DNA from 3 places in the Kribbella sp. NPDC051587 genome. Region 3 is predicted to be linked to each of the others. Evidence: riboswitches for the same ligand, from Rfam matches in the RefSeq annotation. Region 3 holds a riboswitch; each other region holds the start of a gene.
What was found. A riboswitch is a leader RNA that binds a small molecule or an ion and turns the genes downstream of it on or off. The one in region 3 is predicted to bind glycine.

Region 1 (7,330 bases), on a different contig from region 3:
GTGCGGTTGCACACGGCACTGGTGAGATCCCGGCTGCCGCGCTGACCGGCGCGGAGTAGGGTTGAGGCGTGCGCGAAGTCGACGTAGTCGGAGTCCGGGTCGAGATGCCCTCGAGTCAGCCCATCGTGCTGCTCAAGGAGGTCGGCGGCGAGCGGTACCTGCCGATCTGGATCGGGGCGGCCGAGGCGAGTGCGATCGCGTTCGCCCAGCAGGGGATGGAGCCACCGCGGCCGCTGACCCACGACCTGTTCGCGGAGACGATCCGGGTGCTCGGGCACACGCTGAGTCAGGTCCGGATCGTGAACCTGACCGACGGCGTCTTCGAGGCGATCCTGGTCTTCGACGACAAGACCGAGATCTCGGCCCGCCCGTCGGACTCGATCGCGATCGCGCTCCGGACCGGTACGCCGGTCTTCTGCGCCGACGAGATCCTCGCCGAGGCCGGGATCCCGGTGCCGGAGAGCGAGTCCGGAGCCGTCGACGAGGTCCAGGAAGAGGAGGAGGTCGAGCGCTTCCGCGAGTTCCTCGACCAGATCACCCCGGAAGACTTCGACAAGAGCTGAGACCCCTCCGGCACGCCTGAACCAGGCAAGACCGGGAAGGTAACGATTCGTGCGGGAGCCGCGACACGCATTCGGCTCGGAGCGGTTGTCGTTGACCCTCTCTGGTCGGCGGCTTACCGTGAAGGAGTTGTGGGGTGCTGCTACTCCACGCAGGTGACTCGTTCCAGTAGGTATCCAGGGAGGCTCAGGCGTGACACGCACCGGCGACACGGATCTGACGGCGCAGTCGACGTCCGAAGCACGCGCCGAGGCGGCCGCCGCGGCCGGCGTCCAGGGCTTGCTGTTCGACGACGACCTGCGGCCGATGCCGGAGGATGTCGGGTTCCGTGGGCCGACGGCCTGTGCCGCGGCCGGGATCACCTACCGTCAGCTGGACTACTGGGCCCGCACCGGCCTGGTCTCGCCGTCGGTGCGTCCGGCGACCGGCTCGGGCACGCAGCGGTTGTACGGTTTCCGTGACGTGCTGTTGCTGAAGGTGATCAAGCGTCTCCTGGACGCCGGCATCTCGCTGCAGCAGATCCGGACCGCGATCGCCCACCTGAGCAAGCGCGGCATCGACGACCTGACCCAGATCACGCTGATGAGTGACGGCGCGTCGGTCTACATGTGCACCTCGCCGGACGAGGTCATCGACCTGCTGGCCGGTGGCCAGGGCGTCTTCGGCATCGCGCTCGGTGGCGTCTGGCGGGAGGTCGAGGGCTCGCTGTCCGAGCTGCCGACCGAGCGTGCCGACGGTCACGGCGAAGGCGACGACGAGAACCACGCGAGCGACGAGCTCGCTGCCCGCCGCCGGGCCCGCATGACGGGCTGAGGTACTCTTTCAGCTAGCTGTTCACCGCACTCGGGAGAGACCCGTGCAAACCGGGCGCCGAAGGGGCAATTCCTCCCCGGAACCTCTCAGGCCCATGGACCGGGTGCGTCAGGCGACTCTGAAGCGTGCACTCGTGCGTGACAGAGGGGGAGGCCCCCGGAAGCTACTGCAAGCAACGGAGCCTCTTTGATGACGGAAATTTCAGCAATCTTCGCCGACCGGCACATCGGGCCCCGCCCGGACGAGGTCGCGCGGATGGTCGAACTCCTCGGGTACGCCGATGTCGACGCGCTCGCGGATGCCGCCGTACCGGCCTCGATCCGGTCCACCGAGCCGCTGCGGCTGCCGGAGCCGGCCTCCGAGGTCGACGCGCTGACCGAGCTGCGCCAGCTCGCGGCCCGCAACAACGTCGCCACCTCGATGATCGGCCAGGGCTACTACGGCACCTTCACCCCGTCGGTGATCGTCCGCCGGCTGGTCGAGAACCCGGCCTGGTACACGGCCTACACGCCGTACCAGCCGGAGATCTCCCAGGGGCGGCTCGAGGCGCTGCTGAACTTCCAGACCGTGGTCTCCGACCTGACCGGGCTGCCGACCGCGAACGCGTCGCTGCTCGACGAGGGCACCGCGGCCGCCGAGGCGATGACGCTCGCGCACCGCTCCAACCGCAAGAGCAAGTCGAACCGCTTCCTGGTCGACGCGGACACCTTCGCGCAGACGATCGCCGTGGTGCAGACCCGCGCCGAGGCGCTCGACATCGAGGTGGTCGTCGCCGACACCACCGACGGTCTGCCCGAGGGCGACTTCTTCGGCTTCCTGGTGCAGTACCCGGGCTCGGGCGGTGCCGTCCGCGACCTGAAGCCGCTGATCGCCGCCGCGCACGAGCGCGAGACGCTGGTCGCGGTCGCCTCCGACCTGCTCGCGTTGACGCTGCTCGAGGCGCCGGGTGAGGCCGGGGCCGACATCGTCATCGGCTCCTCGCAGCGCTTCGGCGTCCCGCTCTTCTACGGCGGTCCGCACGCCGGCTTCATCTCGGTCCGCGCCGGTCTCGAGCGGTCGCTGCCCGGCCGGCTCGTCGGCGTCTCGGTCGACGCGGACGGCGCTCCGGCATACCGGCTCGCGTTGCAGACCCGTGAGCAGCACATCCGTCGCGAGAAGGCGACCTCCAACATCTGTACGGCGCAGGTCCTGCTGGCCGTCGTCGCCTCCATGTACGCCGTGTACCACGGACCGGATGGGCTGAAGGCGATCGCCGGCCGCGTGCACGACTACGCGGGCAAGCTGGCCGCGTCGCTGCGCGCCGGCGGCGTCGAGGTTGTCCACGGCGACTTCTTCGACACGGTGCTGGCCCGCGTTCCCGGTGCGGCCGCGGACGTTGTCGACGCTGCTCGTCAGAACGGCATCTGGCTGCGCCAGGTCGACGCCGACCACGTCGGCATCTCCTGCGACGAGAAGACCGACGCCGCCGCGCTGACCCGGGTCTGCCAGTCCTTCGGCGTCCAGTACGACGACACGCTGGCCGCGCCCGAGGTCGCCGTACCGCGGAGCTCGGAGTACCTGACGCACCCGGTCTTCAACACGCACCGGTCCGAGACGTCGATGCTGCGCTACCTGCGCAAGCTGTCCGACAAGGACTACGCGCTCGACCGCGGCATGATCCCGCTCGGCTCGTGCACGATGAAGCTGAACGCGACCACCGAGATGGAAGCGGTCACCTGGCCGGAGTTCGCGGACATGCACCCGCTGGCGCCGATCGAAGACGCCGCCGGCTACGTGAAGCTGATCGGTCAGCTGGAGCGCTGGCTGGCCGAGGTCACCGGGTACGCGAAGGTGTCCATCCAGCCGAACGCCGGCTCGCAGGGTGAGCTCGCCGGGCTGCTCGCGATCCGCGGCTACCACCGGGCCCAGGGCAACGAGGACCGCAACGTCTGCCTGATCCCTTCCAGTGCGCACGGAACCAACGCTGCGTCGGCGGTGATGGCCGGGATGAAGGTTGTCGTTGTCAAGGGCAACGATGACGGCACGATCGACCTGGACGACCTGCGCGCCAAGACCACCGAGCACGCCGACAAGCTGGCCGCGATCATGATCACCTACCCGTCCACCCACGGGGTGTACGAGGAGAGCGTGACCGAGGTCTGCCAGATCGTGCACGACCACGGCGGCCAGGTGTACGTCGACGGTGCGAACCTGAACGCGTTGCTCGGGCTCGCGAAGCCGGGTCAGTTCGGCGGCGACGTCAGTCACCTGAACCTGCACAAGACCTTCTGCATCCCGCACGGTGGTGGCGGTCCGGGCGTCGGCCCGGTCGCGGTCGCCGCGCACCTCGCGCCGTACCTGCCGAACCACCCGCTGCTCGACCAGGCCGGCCCCGAGTCCGGCGTCGGCCCGATCAGCGCCGCTCCCTTCGGCTCCGCCGGTGTCCTGGCGATCTCGTGGGCCTACATCCGGATGATGGGTGGCGAGGGCCTGACCGCCGCCACGAAGAACGCGGTGCTGACCGCGAACTACGTGGCCAAGCGGCTCGAGAACGCCTTCCCGGTCCTCTACACCGGCGAGAACGGCCTGGTCGCCCACGAGTGCATCCTGGACCTGCGGCCGATGACCAAGGAGACCGGCATCAGCGTCGACGACGTCGCCAAGCGCCTGGTCGACTACGGTTTCCACGCGCCCACGATGTCGTTCCCGGTCGCGGGCACGCTGATGGTCGAGCCGACGGAGTCGGAAGATCTAGGAGAACTCGACCGTTTTTGTGACGCGATGATCGCGATCAAGCACGAGATCGACCGGGTCGCGGCAGGGGAGTGGCCGGCCGACGACAACCCGCTCGTCAACGCCCCGCACACGGCAGCCTCGGTGATCAACGACAAGTGGGAGCACGCCTACACCCGTGAAGAGGCCGCCTTCCCGCAGTCGGTCGACCGCGCCTCGAAGTACTGGCCGCCGGTCCGACGCATCGACGGCGCGTACGGCGACCGTAACCTGATCTGCTCCTGCCCCTCCCCGGAGGCGTTCGAGTAATCGGCACGTTGTTCACCCCGCACGAGGCATACTCGTGCGGGTGACCGACGTACGTGCCGACACCGACGCCGCCCTGCTGGCCGCAATCGCAGCTGCCCAGAGTGAGACCAGACTGCCGTCGGTGACCGCCGGCGTCGTGCGTGACGGAGAGCTGGTGTGGACGGGCGCGCGTGGCCGGTTCGCCAACGCGTCCGGGCTCGCGCCGGGGTCGAACGTGCAGTACCGGATCGGGTCGATCACCAAGACGCTGACCGCGATCCTGGTCCTGCAGTGCCGCGACGAGGGGCTGCTGTCGCTGAACGATGCCGTCGGCAAGCATCTGCCCGGGATCGCGTTCGGCGACCGGACGGTGCGGCACCTGCTCGCCCACAGCGGTGGGATGAACGCCGAGCCCGAGGGCCCTTGGTGGGAGCGCAACCCGGGCGTCTCGTTCGACGAGCTGGCCGCGAGCATGGACGAGTCGCACGCGACCGGTCCGGCCGATCGACGGCACCACTACTCCAACCTCGGCTACGCGTTGCTGGGTGAGCTCGTGGCGCGGCTGCGTGGTGAGTCCTGGCTCGACGTCGTCCAGGAGCGCATCCTCGATCCGCTGGAGATGCGGCGTACGTCGTACTTCCCGTTCGGTGCCGCTGCCCAGGGGTACTCGGTCCATCCGTTCAGCGGTCAGCTGATCGAGGAGCCGGCCTACGACTCCGGCGCGATGGCTCCGGCCGGTCAGTTGTGGAGCACCATCGAGGACCTGGCGCGCTACGCGAACTTCTGGATCGACCCGGTCCCTGAGGTGCTCAGCCGCGACACCGTCGACGAGATGTCCGCACCGACGGCCGCGGATCCACGCGAGGCGCTGACAGCGTCGTACGGGCTGGGGTTGCGGTTGATTGCCGACGACCCCTATCTGCTGTTCGGGCATACCGGCTCGATGCCGGGCTTTCTGGCCGGGCTGTTCGTCGATCGGATACGGCGGATCGGCGCGGTCACGGTGGGGAACGCGACGCACGGCAAGGTCGCGTCGCTGGCGCCGGAGCTGATCACGACCCTGGTCCGGTACGAGCCGGTGCTCGCACGTGAGTGGCTGCCGGAACCGCAACTAGAGCACGGCGACGAGCTGCTCGGCCACTGGTACTGGGGCAACACTCCGCTCACCATCGGCGTCAGCGCCGGCGGACTGCTGATGTCGGGTGCGATGAGCTGCCGCTTCACGCCGCTCGGCCCGGATCTCTACCAGGGACGCGACGGCTACTTCGCGGGAGAGCGGCTCCGCGTCGTCCGCACCGGCACCGCCATCGACCACCTCAACCTCGCCACCTTCATCCTCACCAGAACGCCGTACGGTGAGAAGTGATGATGGCCACGTGTAGTCGGGTGGCCACGGAGGAGGTTTGAAGTTAGGCTCACCTAAGTAAGTGTTGCCTTACTTCAGGAGAGTGAGCGTGACTTCGACCGAGACGGCTGTCGCGGCGCATCTGAACGCGATTCTGCGTTGCTACACGCGTGAGGCTGCGGTGCCGGTGACGGCCGGAGTGATGCGGCTGACCGTCGGCGGTTCGACGGTCACGGCGCGGGTCGAGCACGCCTCGCGGAGCGGGTGGCACCAGTTCACCGAGGTCCTGGTGGACGGTGCCCCGCCGACCCCGGAGGCCTTGGTCCGGCTGCTGTCGACCGACGCCGACCCGGCGGAGGTCGACGACCTGGTCGCCCGGACGGCGGAGTCGGTCCGCAACGTCGCGTACTTCGTCGACGCGGGTGAGGCCGACCGTGGCCCCGGCCGCTTCCTGGAGATCGAGCAGGCGTTGCTGTTCGGTCAACTGAACCACCCGGCACCCAAGAGCCGGGACGGATTGAGCGGCGCCGAGCTGGCGAGGTACTCGCCCGAGCTCGGTGGCCGTTTCGCGGTGCACTGGTTCGAGGCCGACACCGAACTGGTGTCCTCGGACCAGGTGGCCGGCGCGCCCTCGCTGCAGGGACTGGACGCTGTGCAGCTGATGGGCGCGCTGGCCGGTATCACTCCGTCGGCGGGCCGGGTACTGATCCCGGCTCACCCGTGGCAGGCGGCAGCCCTGCGGCAACGGCCGCGGGTCGCCAAACTGCTCGAGGAAGGCCGGGTGAAAGAACTCGGCCCGCACGGCGCACAGTGGTACCCGACGTCGAGCATGCGCACGCTCTACCACCCAGACCTGCCGGTGATGCTGAAGCTGTCGCTGGGTCTGCGCATCACGAACTCCCGTCGTGAGTCGACCCCGACCGAGCTCCGCCGCGGCCTGGAGGTCTATCGCCTGCTGGACGCCGCCTACAACGCAGGTACGGCGACAGCGCATCCCCGCTTCACCATCGTCCGCGACCCCGCCTGGATCGCCCTTGACGAAGGTGGACCCACCTTGACCGGTCTTGACGTCGCGGTGCGTGAAGTACCGCATGACGTCAACAGTTATGCATGCTTGGCCGGACTGGTCGCGCCACGCCCCGACCGCCTCAGCCGCCTGAGTGAGTTCGCCGCCGACGACCCGGCCGCGTGGGTGGCGCAGTACGTCGACAGCGTCCTCATCCCGATGCTGCACCTGTACACCGAGACCGGCATCGGCCTCGAGGCCCATCAGCAGAACACTCTCATCCGCCTAGACGGCCTCGGCCGGATCAAGGGCGGCGCCTACCGCGACAACCAGGGCTACTACCTCGCATCGTCGTACCTGCGCGGACTGCTAGCCGTCACCGGCCTCCGAGACTCTGCGCTCGCAGTGGTCGACGACAGCACCGCAGACGACCGCCTCACCTGCAGCCTCCTCTACAACCAGGCCCTGGCCGTAGTCGGCTGCCTGGCCGCAGACGGGGTCGCCGACGAAGGAGAACTGCTCGATGTAGTGCGGGACCGACTCATCCTCGCCCTGCCCCTACTGAAGGCCGCCGGCCCCGACGGTGACCGCCTCGCGCGCCGCTG
Region 2 (7,330 bases), on a different contig from region 3:
AACTCACCGCCGAGCAGCAAGGCGAACAGACCGGCAAGGTCTGAATAGCCTTGCGTGACCTGTGCACCGAGCTCGGGACTGGTCAGTGCGTAGGTCTCGAAGGCTTGCTGGATGCGGACCAGACGGCGGTCCTCCTCGGTGCGCGGAATCAGCACGAGGAGGACCGCACGCAGGACGTCGTCTCCGCCTGCGCGCTCCTGGACGCGTCGCGCGCCGAGCTCGTTGATCGCGGCGAAGGCCGCACCCAGCAACTCGTCCTTGGTCGAGAAGTAGTGCTGCACGCGACCGAGCGATACCCCGGCGCGATCGGCGACCCGGCGGACGGTCACCTGGTCGACCCCGCTGGTGTCGACCAGGTCGAGCACCGCCTCGACGATCGCTGTCCGACGCTCGTCGTACGCGGCTCCCTGCCCTCTCATGAGCAGAACAATACGCTAGTATTGGTTAGATGAGAATCCTCGCCGCCCTGATCTCTGCCCTGCTGACCGTGCCAGTGCTGCCCGCTGCGGATCCACTGGTCGTGCGGACCGACCAGGGCGTGGTCCGTGGTGTCGCTCGTGGAGATCACCACGAGTTCAACGGGATCCCGTTCGCCGCGCCGCCGGTCGGACCGCTCCGCTGGCGCTCACCAACGCCCGCCGCGCGATGGACCGGCGTACGGGATGCTTCGGATCTCGGTCCGCGCTGCGCGCAGGCGAAGTCGGACACAGCGGAGGACTGTCTCTACCTGAACGTCACCACGCCGACCTCCGGTGGGCCACGCAAGCCGGTCATGGTCTGGCTGCATGGTGGCGGCTTCGTCGAGGGTTCGGGCGGTGAGTACGACCCGCAGCGGCTGGCAGCCGGCGGCGACGTGATCGTGGTGACGGCCAACTACCGCCTCGGCATCTTCGGCAATTTCGCCTATCCCGGGCTCGAAGGCTCCGGGACCTTCGGGCTCGAGGACCAGCAGGCCGCGCTCCGCTGGGTGCAGCGCAACGCCACCGCCTTCGGTGGCGACTCCGGCAACGTCACCCTTTTCGGCCAGTCGGCCGGCGGTCAAAGCATCTGCGCCCACCTGGCCTCACCGACGGCCGTCGGCCTGTTTCACCGCGCGATCATCCAGAGCTCCCTTTGTACGTCGCCGATCCCGGCCAACGCGCTCGCGCCAGGGCTACCGACCGTCTCCCCGTGGGAAGCGCCCGGCAGCGTCGCCGCTCGCGGCCAGGCCGTCGCCACCGCCCTCGGCTGCTCGTCGGTCGATTGCCTGCGCCGCGACAAGACGGTCGCCGATCTGATGCCGGTCTTCGGCACCTTCTCCGGGCTCTCCTACGGCAGCCGCACGCTGCCCGAGAATCCGGTCGAGGTTCTGGCCGCGGGCCGCGCGATCGACGTACCGATGCTGTCCGGCACCACTCGGGACGAGATGACGTACCTGCAGGGCATGATCGATCTCGCCACGCGGCCACTCACGAGTGCGCAGTACCGGGCGTATCTGAAGGATGCGTTCGGTACCGACGCCGATCGAGTGGCCGCCCGCTACCCACTCCGCAAAGGTGTGCCACCCAGCCGGACCTGGGCGTCCGTGACGACCGACAGCGCCTTCGCATGCCCGACCCTGGCTCGCAATCAGGCCTTCGCCCGGCGCTCCGCGACCTACGCCTACGAGTTCGCCGACCGCACCGCGCCGCCGACGCTGCCGCCCGTCACCTACCCGTACGGCGCCTATCACTCGGCCGATGCGCTGTATCTCTTCGTGATGCGCGACGGCATCCCCAGCCCGGCGCTCACCCAAGTCCAGCAACGTCTGGCCGACACGATGATCGGCTACTGGTCGGCCTTCGCCCGGACCGGCGACCCGAACACACCGGGACTACCCCGCTGGCCGCGATTCCGCGCGGGCCAGTCGATCGTCCAGTCCCTTGGACCCACCATCCGCCGTACCGACCTGAGCGCTGCCCATCACTGCGGATGGTGGAGCACGATCAAGTTCTAGCGCGGCGGGTACGGCGCGTCCTGGAGGCCGAGGTTCTTCCAGACGAAGCGCGGGATCCAGGCGAGGAAGTCGCGCAGGATCAGGGAGTTGCGGGCGATGGTCTGGTGGTCGTGGCGGCCGGGCTCGAACCAGGCCCAGTTGCCGACGACCTGGAACGGGGCCGGCTGGGTGGCCATCAGGAACTCCATCTGGCGCGGGTGGATGACGTCGTACGCGAACTTCTGGTCGCGGGCGTGGATGGCGAACCGCTTGTTGAAGGCTTCGCTCTCGAAGCTGATGCCGGCGCCGAGGCCGCGCCGGCTGACCTGGATCCAGGGCATGTGCACCGGCAGCTCGAAGCCAAGGATCGGCTCGCTGTGGTTCTCGGTGACGGTGCGGGTGGTGGTGCGGCCCTCGGAGTCGGTGGAGGTCTCGGTGCGCGTGGTCTTCCAGTGGTGGGTAAAGGCGACGAACGGCGGGCCGTCGCCGTCGCGGCCGCGGATCACGTCGCTGGTGCTGTGGTCGTGGCCGCCGCGGGTTGTCGGCGTGCTCTGCAGCAGGCTGTCGTCCTGGCCGATCCAGTACCAGTCCGGGTGCTGGTAGAAGCCCAGGCGGGCCTCGCGCTCGGGCTGGATCCAGTGGTCGAGCGGTGTGGCGTCGATCGCGGCGGCGATGGCGGCCAGCTGCTCCAGCCAGGGCGCGAGCAGCTCGGAGTCCTTGTGCGGCGGGTCCTGGATGACCAGCTGGTCGCCGTCGATGCTGAGGTTCACACCCGGCTGGCTCCCGGCCAGCGCGAGCAAGGCGGTGCAGAGCTGGCCGCTCAGCACCTCGTTGGCGAACGCCGGGTCCTGTACGCCGACCGTCCAGCCCGAGCCGAGTTGCGCCGGAACCGGCACCATGGTCGCGGAGACACCGGCCCGGGGCCCCGTCTGACCGCCGGTGATCCACAGTTCGGGCAGGCGGCGCGACAGCGTCACCATGCCGACCCAACCCTTCCAGTACTCGCTGCCGTACTCGATCACCTGGAACGGCCGTCCAGTGCTGGTCAGACCGGTGATCTGATCGTCCGGCGAGCGCTTGAACCCCAGCCCGAACGGCGGGTTGTTCAGCCGCGCGACGGTCGCGAACGACGGGCTGCCGACGAAGGTCCAACCGCGGTCGCGCAGCGACTTCAGGTACCGCTGCCGCCGGACGAACCAGACGACGACCGCCAGCAAGCCGATCAGCGACAGCCCGATCACCACCAGGGGCAAGGTCGACAGTCCGCTCATCGTGTCCCTCTCTGTCACGCGATCCGCCGGTCCGCGGCGCTCACCTGGGACGAGCCAACCACATGGACGGTTCCGGAACGGCTGCTAGAGTCGGCCGCCTAACTGCATATCGCGCCGTTCGAATCGGGGCGGGAGAGTCCGGGTGCGGCACAGCCCGGCGCCGAAGGAGCAAATCTCCCCAGAATCTCTCAGGCCCACTGACCGTTCCGATGAGGCGAACTCTGGAAAGACAGGTCCGGTTGGACCTGCACCCACGGTGCAAACCGCCCGATCCGGCGGCGAAGCTCTCAGGTACCGATGACAGAGCGGGGAGGTCACCCAGCAGTGGCACCGCCTGGTGCCTGACCGAGGGAGCCTCCCAACTTATGGCAGAGTCGCGCGCGACTGCTTTGCACGCAGAGCATCAACAGCTCGGTGCCTCGTTTACTGACTTCGCCGGCTGGACGATGCCGGTGCGGTACACCTCCGACATCGCCGAGCACACAGCCGTCCGAACCACCGCGGGTCTGTTCGACCTGTCCCACATGGGCGAACTCGAGCTGATCGGCGCCACGGCCGCGCAGGCGCTCGACCACAGCCTGGTCGGACAGCCGTCGAAGATCGCGCCCGGCCGCGCGCGGTACTCGATGCTGTGCACCGAGGACGGCGGCATCATCGACGACCTCGTCGTCTACCGGCTCGCCGACGACCACTTCCTGATCGTCGCGAACGCCGGCAACACGGCGGTCGTCCATGCCGAACTGACGCAACGGATGGCCGGGTTTTCGGTTGAGGTTCGCGACGCGACGGAGTGCTGGGCGCTGATCGCCGTCCAGGGGCCGGTCTCCGCGGAGATCCTGGCCGAGCTGACCGAGGCCGATCTGCCCGCGCTCAAGTACTACGCGATCACCGAAGCGAAGCTTGCCGGGAGCAACATCCTGCTTGCCCGCACCGGGTACACCGGTGAAGACGGTTTCGAGATCTACTGCCGCCCGGACGAGGCCGCGCGGATCTGGGCCGACCTGCTCCGGACGGGAACGCCGTACGGGCTCAAGCCTGCTGGGCTGGCCTGCCGGGACACGCTTCGGCTCGAGGCCGGAATGCCGCTCTACGGCAATGAACTCAGCCGCGACCTCACGCCGTTCGAGGCCGGGCTCGGCCGAGTCGTTGCCTTCAGCAAAGAAGCTGACTTCGTCGGCCGCGAGGCACTCGCCCGCCGCCGCGACGAGGGCGCCCGGCGGGTGCTCGTCGGCCTCACCTCAGCCGGCCGGCGGTCACCGCGCAGCGGGTACGCCGTACTGGATCCGGCGACCGGCCGGGAGATCGGCACGGTCACGAGTGGCGCGCCGTCGCCGACGCTCGGGCACCCGATCGCGATGGCGTACGTCGACGCGAGCTACCAGGAAGCGGGAACCCCGCTGCAGGTCGACATCCGCGGTACGCACGACGACGTGACCGTCGTACCCCTCCCCTTCTACCGCCGCCAGGAGTCCTGATGTCCGTCCCCACCGAACTGCACTACACCGCGGACCACGAATGGGTCGCTCTCGACGGCGACGTCGCCACGGTCGGCATCACCGCCTTCGCCGGCGAGGCGCTAGGAGATGTCGTGTACGTCGACCTGCCGGCTGTCGGCACCGCGATCACCACCGGCGACGCGTGCGGTGAGATCGAGTCGACGAAGTCGGTCAGCGACCTGTTCGCGCCGGTCGACGGCGAGGTCGTCGAGCTCAACGAAGCCGTCGTCGTCGATCCCGGCCTGCTGAACACCGACCCGTACCAGGCCGGCTGGCTGGTTCGGATCAAGGTCACCGGACCCACGAATCTGCTGGACGCCGGTGCCTACCAGGCACTGATCGGAGGCGAGTGAGATGAGCACCCTCAACCAGTCCCTGGCCGAGTTCGACCCGGAGATCCACGCGGCGGTGACGGCCGAACTCGGCCGTCAGCGCGACACCCTCGAACTCATCGCCAGCGAGAACTTCGCCCCGATCGCGGTGATGGAGGCGCAGGGTTCCGTCCTCACCAACAAGTACGCCGAGGGCTACCCCGGCCGCCGGTACTACGGCGGCTGCGAGCACGTCGATGTCGTCGAGCAACTGGCCATCGACCGGGTCAAGGCGCTGTTCGGTGCCGACTTCGCCAACGTCCAGCCGCATTCCGGTGCCCAGGCGAACGCGGCCACCATGTTCGCGCTACTCAACCCCGGTGACACGATCCTCGGCCTCGACCTCGCGCACGGCGGTCACCTCACCCACGGGATGCGGCTCAACTACAGCGGCAAGCTGTACGACGTCGTCGCGTATCACGTCCGAGACACCGACTTCGTGGTCGACATGGCCGAGGTCGAGCGGCTCGCGCTGGAGCACCGGCCGAAGCTGATCGTGGCGGGCTGGTCGGCGTACCCGCTGCAGCTCGACTTCGCGGAGTTCCGGCGGATCGCCGATCTGGTCGGCGCCTACCTGATGGTCGACATGGCGCACTTCGCCGGCCTGGTCGCAGCCGGGCTGCACCCGAACCCGGTCCCGCACGCCGACGTCGTCACCACCACGACCCACAAGACCCTCGGCGGCCCGCGGGGCGGCGTCATCCTCACCAACCGCGCGGACCTGGCGAAGAAGTTCAACTCGGCCGTCTTCCCGGGTCAGCAGGGCGGTCCGCTGGAGCACGTGATCGCGGGCAAGGCGGTCGCGTTCAAGCTGGCGGCCACGGAAGAGTTCCGCGACCGGCAGCGCCGTACACTCGAGGGCGCCCAGGCGATCGCGACCCGGTTACTGGCCGACGACGTCCGCGCTGCGGGGATCTCGGTGCTGACCGGCGGAACGCAGGTGCACCTCGTCCTGGTCGACCTGCGGAACTCCGAGCTGGACGGGCAGCAGGCCGAGGACCGGCTGCACTCGGTCGGCCTGACAGTGAACCGGAACGTGGTGCCGTTCGACCCGCGGCCGCCGATGGTCTCCTCCGGACTCCGGATCGGTACGCCGGCCCTGGCGGCTCGTGGTTTCGGGCCGGCCGAGTTCGCGGAGGTCGCGGACATCATCGCCGCCGCGCTCGTCGATCCGGCCGACCTCGACGCGCTGCGCGAGCGGGTCGGCCTGCTCACCCAGAAGTTCCCGCTGTACCCGGAGCTCTGACTCCCTTACCAGCAACGAAATTGCCACTAGTGGCAATTTCGGCTCCGCTTCGGGGCTTCATGCAACGGTCTGGTCCCGGCCAAGCGTTATGGCCTACATAAGGGTCCTGACCGGAAGTTCCGAAGCCGGGCCCGGGGGTATCGACACTCTCTTCATCGACCTCCCCCGGACCAGTCTGTGCTTATACCGGTCTAGACCTGTATTTGCCATGGGCGGGTTCGGAGGAGGCTGGGGTGGCGCAACACAAGCAACTGCACCGCAAGGTCCGCAACACGGTCGCGTTGGTCGCGGTCTGTGTGCTGGTCTGCGGGATCGCGTTCGCCGGGGCGGTCGTCCTGCTGGGCGAGGACAAGCGCCTCGCCGCGAGCGGAGCGCCATCGTCGTCTCCGCTGCGGCAGGCGCCGACGGCCGTGCTCGCGCCAGGGGCGAAGACGCCCGCGAAGCCGGTCGCGAGCGGCTACGCGTGCCCGGGCTACAGCGGTCTGCAGAAGTCCGTGCCGCTGCCGATGATGCTCAGCGACACCTTTGCCTGGGGCAACAACGCGGCGTACAAGGTGGGGAACGGTTCCGGCGACATCAAGTGGGAGTCGGACCCTTACAACGACCCGAGCTGGCATCTGTGGCTGCACTCACTGCGCTGGCTCGGCAACGGAATCGACGCGACCCGCGCCGGCAATGCCAAGGCCAGGAACCACACCCTCGCGATCATCCAGGACTGGGTGAAGGACAATCCCTTCCCTTGGCTAGCAACATCTTCGACTCCGTCGAGGCGTGACGCCAGTGCGTCCGAGTCGACCATGCACCGGACCAACGTGCTGATCTGTGCCCGGCAGGCACTCCTGACCAGTCTTCACACGCGCACGCTGCCGGCGCAGTACAAGTGGCTCGACGACGCGCTGCTCACGCACGCGCAGTACATGATCGACCACTGGAGCGGCGTCCGGAACCACGGCACCGACGAGAGCATCGCGCTGTTCGGCGTCGGCTGTACC
Region 3 (7,330 bases):
TCATGGGTGGACCCATCAGATGGCTACTGGTGGAGGACGGCGCCGGTTGCATCGGGGCTGGCATCCGCAACGTCCGAAGGATCGGAGGGCCCGTCTCCGGTTCTTCGGACGTTAGGTGGTCGGGTCAGGCTGGCGAAGGACAGCAGATCGCCCAGTACGGCGAGCCCACCCGGAACGACCTACCAGTAGGCGAACCAGCTCATGCCTCGGCCACGACGCGGGCGACCTCGGCGGCGACCGCCTGAAGTCCTTCCAGGCGGTCGCGGTCGTAGAGCAGCGAGTGCTTGCCACCGCTTGCGAGCCGGACGATCAGCCGGGGCATCCGACCTTGGGTGAACTCGAAGGTCGGTTGCTGCCAGACGTGGTAGCGGTGGACGTCGGTGTACCCGAAGAACTCGACGACAGTGCCGTCGAAGGTCATCAGCACAGTGTCGGTGAGCGGCGCATGCACGTCAGCATTCGATCACGTTGACGGCCAGGCCGCCACGGGACGTTTCCTTGTACTTGATCTTCATGTCCGCGCCGGTCTCGCGCATCGTCTTGATCACCTTGTCGAGCGTCACCACGTGTACGCCGTCGCCGTGCATCGCCATCCGGGCCGCGTTGATCGCCTTCACCGCGGCCATCGCGTTCCGCTCGATACAGGGGATCTGCACCAGCCCGCCGACCGGGTCACAGGTGAGACCGAGGTTGTGTTCCATCGCGATCTCGGCCGCGTTCTCGACCTGCTCCGGCGTACCGCCGAGCAGCTCGCACAGACCGGCCGCAGCCATCGAGCACGCCGAACCGACCTCGCCCTGACAGCCGACCTCGGCCCCGGAGATCGACGCGTTCTCCTTGTACAGAACGCCGATCGCCGCCGCCACCAGCAGGAACCGGACGCACCCGTCGTCGGTCGCGCCGGGAATAAACCGCCGGTAGTAATGCAGTACGGCGGGAATGATGCCCGCGGCACCGTTCGTCGGAGCGGTGACGATCCGCCCACCGGAAGCGTTCTGCTCGTTGACCGCGAGGGCGAACAGGTTGACCCAGTCCATCACCTTCAGCGGGTCGACCGACCACGGATCGCGGGTGAGCTTGGTGTGCAGCAGGTGCGCGCGCCGCGGCACCTTCAGGCCGCCGGGCAGCACACCCTCGGTCTCGCACCCTTCCTGCACGCAGTCCTGCATCACCTGCCAGATCTTCAGCAGGCCGCTGTGGATCTCTTCCTCGGTCCGCCAGGCCTGCTCGTTGGCGAGCATCACCTCGCCGATCGACAGCCCCGACTCCCGGCAGCGGTCGAGCAACTCGGCACCACTCAGGAACGGGTACTTCAGCACGGTGCTGTCCGGCACGATCCGGTCCCCGGCCGCCGCGTTCTCGTCGACCACGAACCCGCCGCCGACCGAGTAGTACGTGCGCTCCCGCAGTACGGCGCCATCTGCACCGCGAGCCACGAAGCTCATCCCGTTCGGGTGGTACGGAAGGGCCTTCCGCCGGTGCATCACGAGATCGGTGTTGTCGTCGTACACGATCTCGTGGACGCCGGCCAGCAACAGCTGGCCGCGCTCGCGGATCGTCTCGACGCGCGCGTCGACGGAGTGCGTGGCGACGGTCTCGGGATCCTCACCCTCGAGCCCGAGCAGCACCGCCTTGTTGCTGCCGTGCCCGTGCCCGGTCGCACCGAGCGAGCCGAACAACTGGGACTCGACCCGGGCGGTCGCGGTCAGCAGACCGGCCTCCTGCAGGCCGAGCACGAACGTGCGGGCCGCGCGCATCGGTCCCACGGTGTGTGAGCTCGACGGGCCGATCCCGATACTGAACAGGTCGAAGACGCTGATCGCCATACTGGAGGTCCCTTCCGGTCGTCGTTGACCGAGAGTGGTGTCCTCCCCACTCTGTTGGACTGTTGTCCTCCAGAGGTGCCTCGCCCGTACGGTGAAGGTGCCTGAGAGATTCTTGGGGAGAGTTGCTCCTACGGCGCCCAGGTCACGTGCAGCCTGGGTCTCTCCCGCACGGGTTCATGCGGCTGTTGAATTAGCTTCCGTCGAGGACGGTACGGCGGCTTCGCGGGCGGCGTCAATCCGGCCGGTGCGCTAGGTCGGGAGCGGTGGTCTCACGCCGTAGCGAGCAAGTGCTCGGTGCGGTAGCTCGGCGTGCTTGAGGGGAGGGCACGATGCGGAGCATCTTGTCCTTCGCTCAAGTGCGGTGAGGTGCCGTGCCGAGTGCTGCGCAGTAGGCGTGAGACTGCCGCTCGCGACCTCTAGCCCAGATCTCGAAGAACCAGGTGAACAGCGGCGGAACACTGGCGGCCAGCGCGGCCAGCGTCACCGGCCACGACCAGCGCAACGGCTTCCGCACGACCAGCACGGTGACGACGTACACGACGAAGATGCCGCCGTGGATCGGGCCGAACAGCTTCACGCCCGCCTCGTTGTCGGACAGCACGTACTTGAACAGCATGCCGATCAACAGACCGGTCCACGAGATCGCCTCGGCGATCGCCACCGTCCGGAACCACCGTGAGTGTGTCATCGCGCCCGACCCTAACAAGTCCCCCAAGCCCCGACCGGGGTGGTCTGAGGGTCTGTCCCCGATGTGAGGGAGCAAGCGGTTGCCGAAGGATCGATCAGATGAGATTCAGATCGCTCACGTGGGGTGTGGTCCTCACCGTCACCGCTTCAAGCCTGGCCGTCCTGCCGGCGTCGGCCGCTGTCCACTGGTCCGACTGCAAGGTCGAAGGCAAGGAAGATCCGCTCGTCGTCAAAGGCTCGGAGTGCGCGACCCTGCGACTCCCCGTCGACTGGCGGTACCCGGACGGACCAACCTTCGGCCTCGCGATCGCCCGCCGTACGGCGAAGAAGGACCGCGTCGGCGCACTCGTCTTCGGACCGGGCGGCCCGGGTGACTCCGGCGTCGACCGGATCAAGACGGGGATCGACCGCTTCAGCCCGGACCTGCAGGATCGCTTCGACATCGTCAGCTTCGACCCGCGCGGGATCGCACGCAGCAACCCGGTCAAGTGCACCACCGGCCTGTACGCCGCGATGCCGTCGCCGCTCGTCCCCGACCAGGCCGGCTTCGACGCACTGATCGACTACAACCGCCGCCTCGCCGCCGACTGCCGCGCCCACACAGGACCGCTCTACGACCACGTCGACACCTGGCAGACCGTGCGTGACGTCGACGCCATCCGCCGTACCCTCGGCGAATCCCGCATCACCTTCCACGGCAGCTCTTACGGCACACCGCTCGGAGCGCAGTACGCCGAGACCTACCCGCAGCACCTGCGCGCGATGGTCCTGGAGAGCGTCCTCGACCACAGCCTCGCGACACCCCGCCAGTTCCTCGACCCGCAGGCCGCGTCGGTTCAGGACTCGTTCGACGAGTTCGTGAACTGGTGCGACCGAACGACGACCTGCGCCCTGCACGGCCAGGACGTCCGCGCCCGCTGGAAAGAGCTCAGAACCCAAGCAGCCAACCCGTTCAACGCATCCTTCGTGGTCTTCCGCCAGCTCTACGGCCCGCAGTGGAACGCCTTGGCGACCATCCTGAAGTCGGGCGTCATCCCCACCCAGCCGCCGCCCACCGGTGAGCTCGTCGCCAACACCCTCGTCCCGTTCTGCCAGGACTGGAACCTGAAGGTCAGCACCTACCGCGACTACAAAGCGCTCCTGGACCGCCTGGCCCGCAACAACCCGGACATGCCGTACCCGGGTCAGTTCATGGCGATCTCGCTCTGTCTAGGCGCCCCCAACGCCAACAATCCTCAGCACCGCCTGGACGTCTACAACCTCAAGACCCCAGTCTTGCTGGCAAATGCCATCCACGACCCGGCAACGGCGTACACGATGGCCCAGAGCGTGCAACGCCAACTCGGCCGCAACGGCGTACTGCTCACCTACGAAGGCTGGGGTCACGGCAGCTATAACAAAGGCAACTGCATGACCTCGACGGTCGACAACTACCTCATCGACCTGGCAGTACCAAGACGCGGTACGAGGTGCGCCGCGGTCCAGCCGACGGGGTGATCAGACTGCTACGCCGGTGATCTCGAGGACGCGGTGGAGGTGGTCGCCGCGGCGGGCTCGGTTCGAGAGGGCGATCAGCTCGGCACAGGCCCGTTCCAGGGCTTGGGCGTGCGTGCGGCAGTGGTCGACGTACCAGAACGGGTCGTCGGGCTGCGGATCGTCCGCGTCGTCGATGTCGGCGTACCAGTGCGCCTGGCCGTAGTGGACGACTCTCACTCGTAGATGCATGGCTACTCCCCCGTGGATCTCCCCTGATCCGGGATCCGAATCCGGCCGGCGCGTGACCGCGGCCCCCCACTGTCACGCGCCGGGCCGAGTTCGACCCTCCCCGACGACTACATCGTGTCGCCGCCGGGATTTGTTACTGCAGGTGACCGGTAATTTTCGGTGACCGGATGACTACTGTCTGTTGAGGTGCTTCCGGGTCCATTTTTCGAGGCCGTCGGTGTCGATCGGGAGGGCCTCGGTGAGGATCTCGAGCCGGTCGGAGTGCACGACGACGTTGTCCTCGATCCGGATCCCGATCCCGCGCAGTTCGGGCGGCACGGTCTCGTCGTTCGGGTGGAAGTAGAGCCCGGGCTCGACCGCGAGCGCCATCCCGGCCTCGATGTCGCCGGCGAAGTACGTCTCCGGGCGAGCCGCGTCGCAGTCGTGGACGTCGAGGCCGATGTAGTGGCCGGTCCCGCAGACGATGAAGCGGCGGTGCTGCTGGCCGTCCGGCCCGAGCAGCTCGTCGACCGATGCATCGAGCAGGCCCCAGTCGCGCAAACCCTCGGCGAGGACGACCATCGCCTCATGCTGGAAGGCCCGGTACGGCGCTCCTGCCTTCACCGCACCAAGTGCCGCGAGCTGCGCCTTGTGCACCAGGTCGTGAACCTGCCGCTGCGCCGCGGTGTACTCGCCGGTGGCCGGGAACGTCCGGGTCACGTCGGCCGTGTAGAGGGTGCGGGTCTCGACGCCGGCGTCGAGCAGGATGACGTCACCCTCGTTCACCGCACCGTCGTTGCGAACCCAGTGCAGCACCGGCGCATGCTTGCCCGCAGCAACGATCGACGCGTAGCCGACGCCGTTACCGGCCGTCCGCGCGCGGCGGTCGAAGGTGCCTTGCAGCCAACGCTCACCACCACCGCGGATCGCCTCGGGCAGTTCGCGTGCCACATCCTCGAACGCGAGCACGCTGGCCGCGACGGCCTCGCGCAGCTGGTCGAGCTCCCAGTCGTCCTTGATCCGGCGCAGCTCGGCAATCGTCTGCCGCAGCTCGTTGCCGTCGTACGGCGCGGTCCGCACGAGCGCGTCGAGCATCGGGTCGACGCCCGGGATCGACAGCATGAACGGAACCGCACCACGCACCGCGGACGGCAGCTCCTCGATCGGGCGGCACGCGATCTGCAATGCCTCCGACCAGTCCTTCAGACCCGGTACCGGGCCGATCCACAGCTCGCCGTCGCGGGCGTTCGCGAAGAAGTCGGCCTCCTCCGGCCCGGCCGCCTCCCGCAGATACAGGGTCGCGTCACCGTCGGCCGACAGCACCAGCACGGCGCCCTCAGCCTGGCAACCGGTCAGCCACACGAAGTCGCTGTCGGCGCGGAAGTCATAGTCGGTGTCGTTCGACCGCACCGGCGCATGACCGGCCCCGATCGCGATCCGCCGACCCGGCAGCGCTGCGGCGAGCTTGCGCCGATGCGCGGCAGCGGCCTCGGCCAGCCCGTCCGGCACGCTGACGGACCGGTCCACCGCGCCCCAGCCCCGCGCGATCGACTCGCGGAAACCCTTGGCGTCGATAGGGCGGTAGGACTTGGGCGTCTGGTCGGTCCGCTCGTCGGTCATGGATCCATCAACTCAGGTCGTGCCGGGCAGGCGCAACCCCTTATGGATCAGCGGGTGCGGAAGGCTTCGAGGATGGCGATTTCCGACTCGATCAGGTACTGATTCAGCGCGACCGCGGCGTCGTCGTACCGGCGGGCTTCGAGGAGCTCGAAAAGCGCGCGGTTCCGGGCGATATAGGGCTCGTGCAGCTCGCGCGGCGTCGCGATCACGTGGAAGAGGAGCCGCAGCTCCGCGAGCAGACGACCGGTCATCGCGTCCATCCGGGCGCTGTCGGCCAGCCCGATCAGATGCTGGTGGAAGCGCATGTTCGCCGTACCGACGGCCGGCCAGCGGTCCGCCAAGGCCGCAGCCTCGGCCGCCTCGACGTCGTCCTGCAGCGGCTCGAGCCGAGCTGCGGGCAGCTCGGGGTCACGCTCGGCGAGGCCGCGGACGACGTCCACCTCGAGCACCCGGCGCAGGCGATAGAGGTCGACCACGTCCGCCTCGTCGAGCTCCGGGACGAAGACTCCGCGGTGCAATTTGTAGATCAGCAGGCCCTCGTGGGTCAGCAGCCGGAACGCCTCGCGCAGCGTGTTCCGGCTGACCTCCAGGACCTCGGTCAGTTCGACCTCGGACAACTGGGCACCGGGCGGGAGGGCGCCCTCGGTGATACTGCGCCGCAGGATGTCGGCGGCACGCTCGGCGGAGCTGCTGCGGTCGAGCCGCGCGACATCCGCGGCGACCGTCCGCAACCACGCCTGCCGGTTGCCGTCTGCCTCACCGCTACTCATGGCCGCATCATCGCTCACCACAGGTGATCAGGGAAAGTAGAACCATCCTCTTGCAGGATTGTTGAACAATCTCTAATCTCGTTCTACCGGCCGAGGAGGACAAGGATGGACCTCAACGCAGACCTGGGCGAGGGCTTCGGCTCCTGGCCGATGGGTGACGACAGCGCGCTGCTCGACGTCGTCACGAGCGCCAACATCGCCTGCGGCTTCCACGCCGGCGACCCGTCGATCATGCGCCGGGTGACCGGCCAGGCGGTCGAGCGCGGCGTCGCCATCGGCGCCCACGTCGGGTATGCCGACAAGGCCGGGTTCGGCCGCCGCTTCGTCGACATCGAACCGGACGCACTGCGCGACGAGATCGTCTACCAACTCGGCGCCCTGGACGCGTTCGCCCGGATCGCCGGGGACCGCGTCCGCTACGTGAAGCCGCACGGCGCGCTCTACAACACGATCGGCCACCACGAGGCGCAGGCCGCGGCCGTGGTCGGCGCTGTCGCGGACTACGACCGCACCCTCCCGGTGCTCGGCCTCCCCGGCTCAGCCTGGCTGCGACTTGCCGCCGAGGCAGGCCTCACGGTGATCCACGAAGCCTTCGCCGATCGCGCCTATACACCGGAAGGCACGCTGGTTTCCCGCCGCGAGGCCGGCTCGGTGCTGCATGACGCCGACGAGATCGCTGCCCGCTGTACGGCGATGGCCACCGGCCGCCCGATCACTGACAGC

Region 1: it holds a riboswitch for glycine, as region 3 does, so the genes downstream of both, gcvP (aminomethyl-transferring glycine dehydrogenase) here and ACIA49_RS08050 (L-serine ammonia-lyase) in region 3, are expected to answer to the same signal.
Region 2: it holds a riboswitch for glycine, as region 3 does, so the genes downstream of both, gcvT (glycine cleavage system aminomethyltransferase GcvT) here and ACIA49_RS08050 (L-serine ammonia-lyase) in region 3, are expected to answer to the same signal.

What each region holds. Positions count from the first base shown of each region.
Region 1 covers NZ_JBITDE010000011.1:44,379-51,708, reverse strand. Annotated here, with positions in the region: gene ACIA49_RS31190 (MerR family transcriptional regulator) at 1-45, shown strand, start outside; gene ACIA49_RS31185 (bifunctional nuclease family protein) at 69-563, shown strand; gene ACIA49_RS31180 (MerR family transcriptional regulator) at 754-1,374, shown strand; glycine riboswitch at 1,396-1,486, shown strand; gene gcvP (aminomethyl-transferring glycine dehydrogenase) at 1,564-4,395, shown strand; gene ACIA49_RS31170 (serine hydrolase domain-containing protein) at 4,436-5,740, shown strand; gene ACIA49_RS31165 (IucA/IucC family protein) at 5,829-7,330, shown strand, end outside.
Region 2 covers NZ_JBITDE010000007.1:414,138-421,467, reverse strand. Annotated here, with positions in the region: gene ACIA49_RS26080 (TetR/AcrR family transcriptional regulator) at 1-419, opposite strand, end outside; gene ACIA49_RS26075 (carboxylesterase/lipase family protein) at 449-1,975, shown strand; gene ACIA49_RS26070 (hypothetical protein) at 1,972-3,225, opposite strand; glycine riboswitch at 3,345-3,439, shown strand; gene gcvT (glycine cleavage system aminomethyltransferase GcvT) at 3,591-4,700, shown strand; gene gcvH (glycine cleavage system protein GcvH) at 4,700-5,074, shown strand; gene glyA (serine hydroxymethyltransferase) at 5,076-6,338, shown strand; gene ACIA49_RS26050 (heparinase II/III family protein) at 6,572-7,330, shown strand, end outside.
Region 3 covers NZ_JBITDE010000002.1:365,449-372,778, reverse strand. Annotated here, with positions in the region: gene ACIA49_RS08055 (hypothetical protein) at 200-451, opposite strand; gene ACIA49_RS08050 (L-serine ammonia-lyase) at 453-1,826, opposite strand; glycine riboswitch at 1,906-2,003, opposite strand; gene ACIA49_RS08045 (DUF3817 domain-containing protein) at 2,179-2,514, opposite strand; gene ACIA49_RS08040 (alpha/beta fold hydrolase) at 2,613-4,010, shown strand; gene ACIA49_RS08035 (hypothetical protein) at 4,011-4,238, opposite strand; gene ACIA49_RS08030 (aminopeptidase P family protein) at 4,410-5,837, opposite strand; gene ACIA49_RS08025 (GntR family transcriptional regulator) at 5,885-6,607, opposite strand; gene ACIA49_RS08020 (LamB/YcsF family protein) at 6,713-7,330, shown strand, end outside.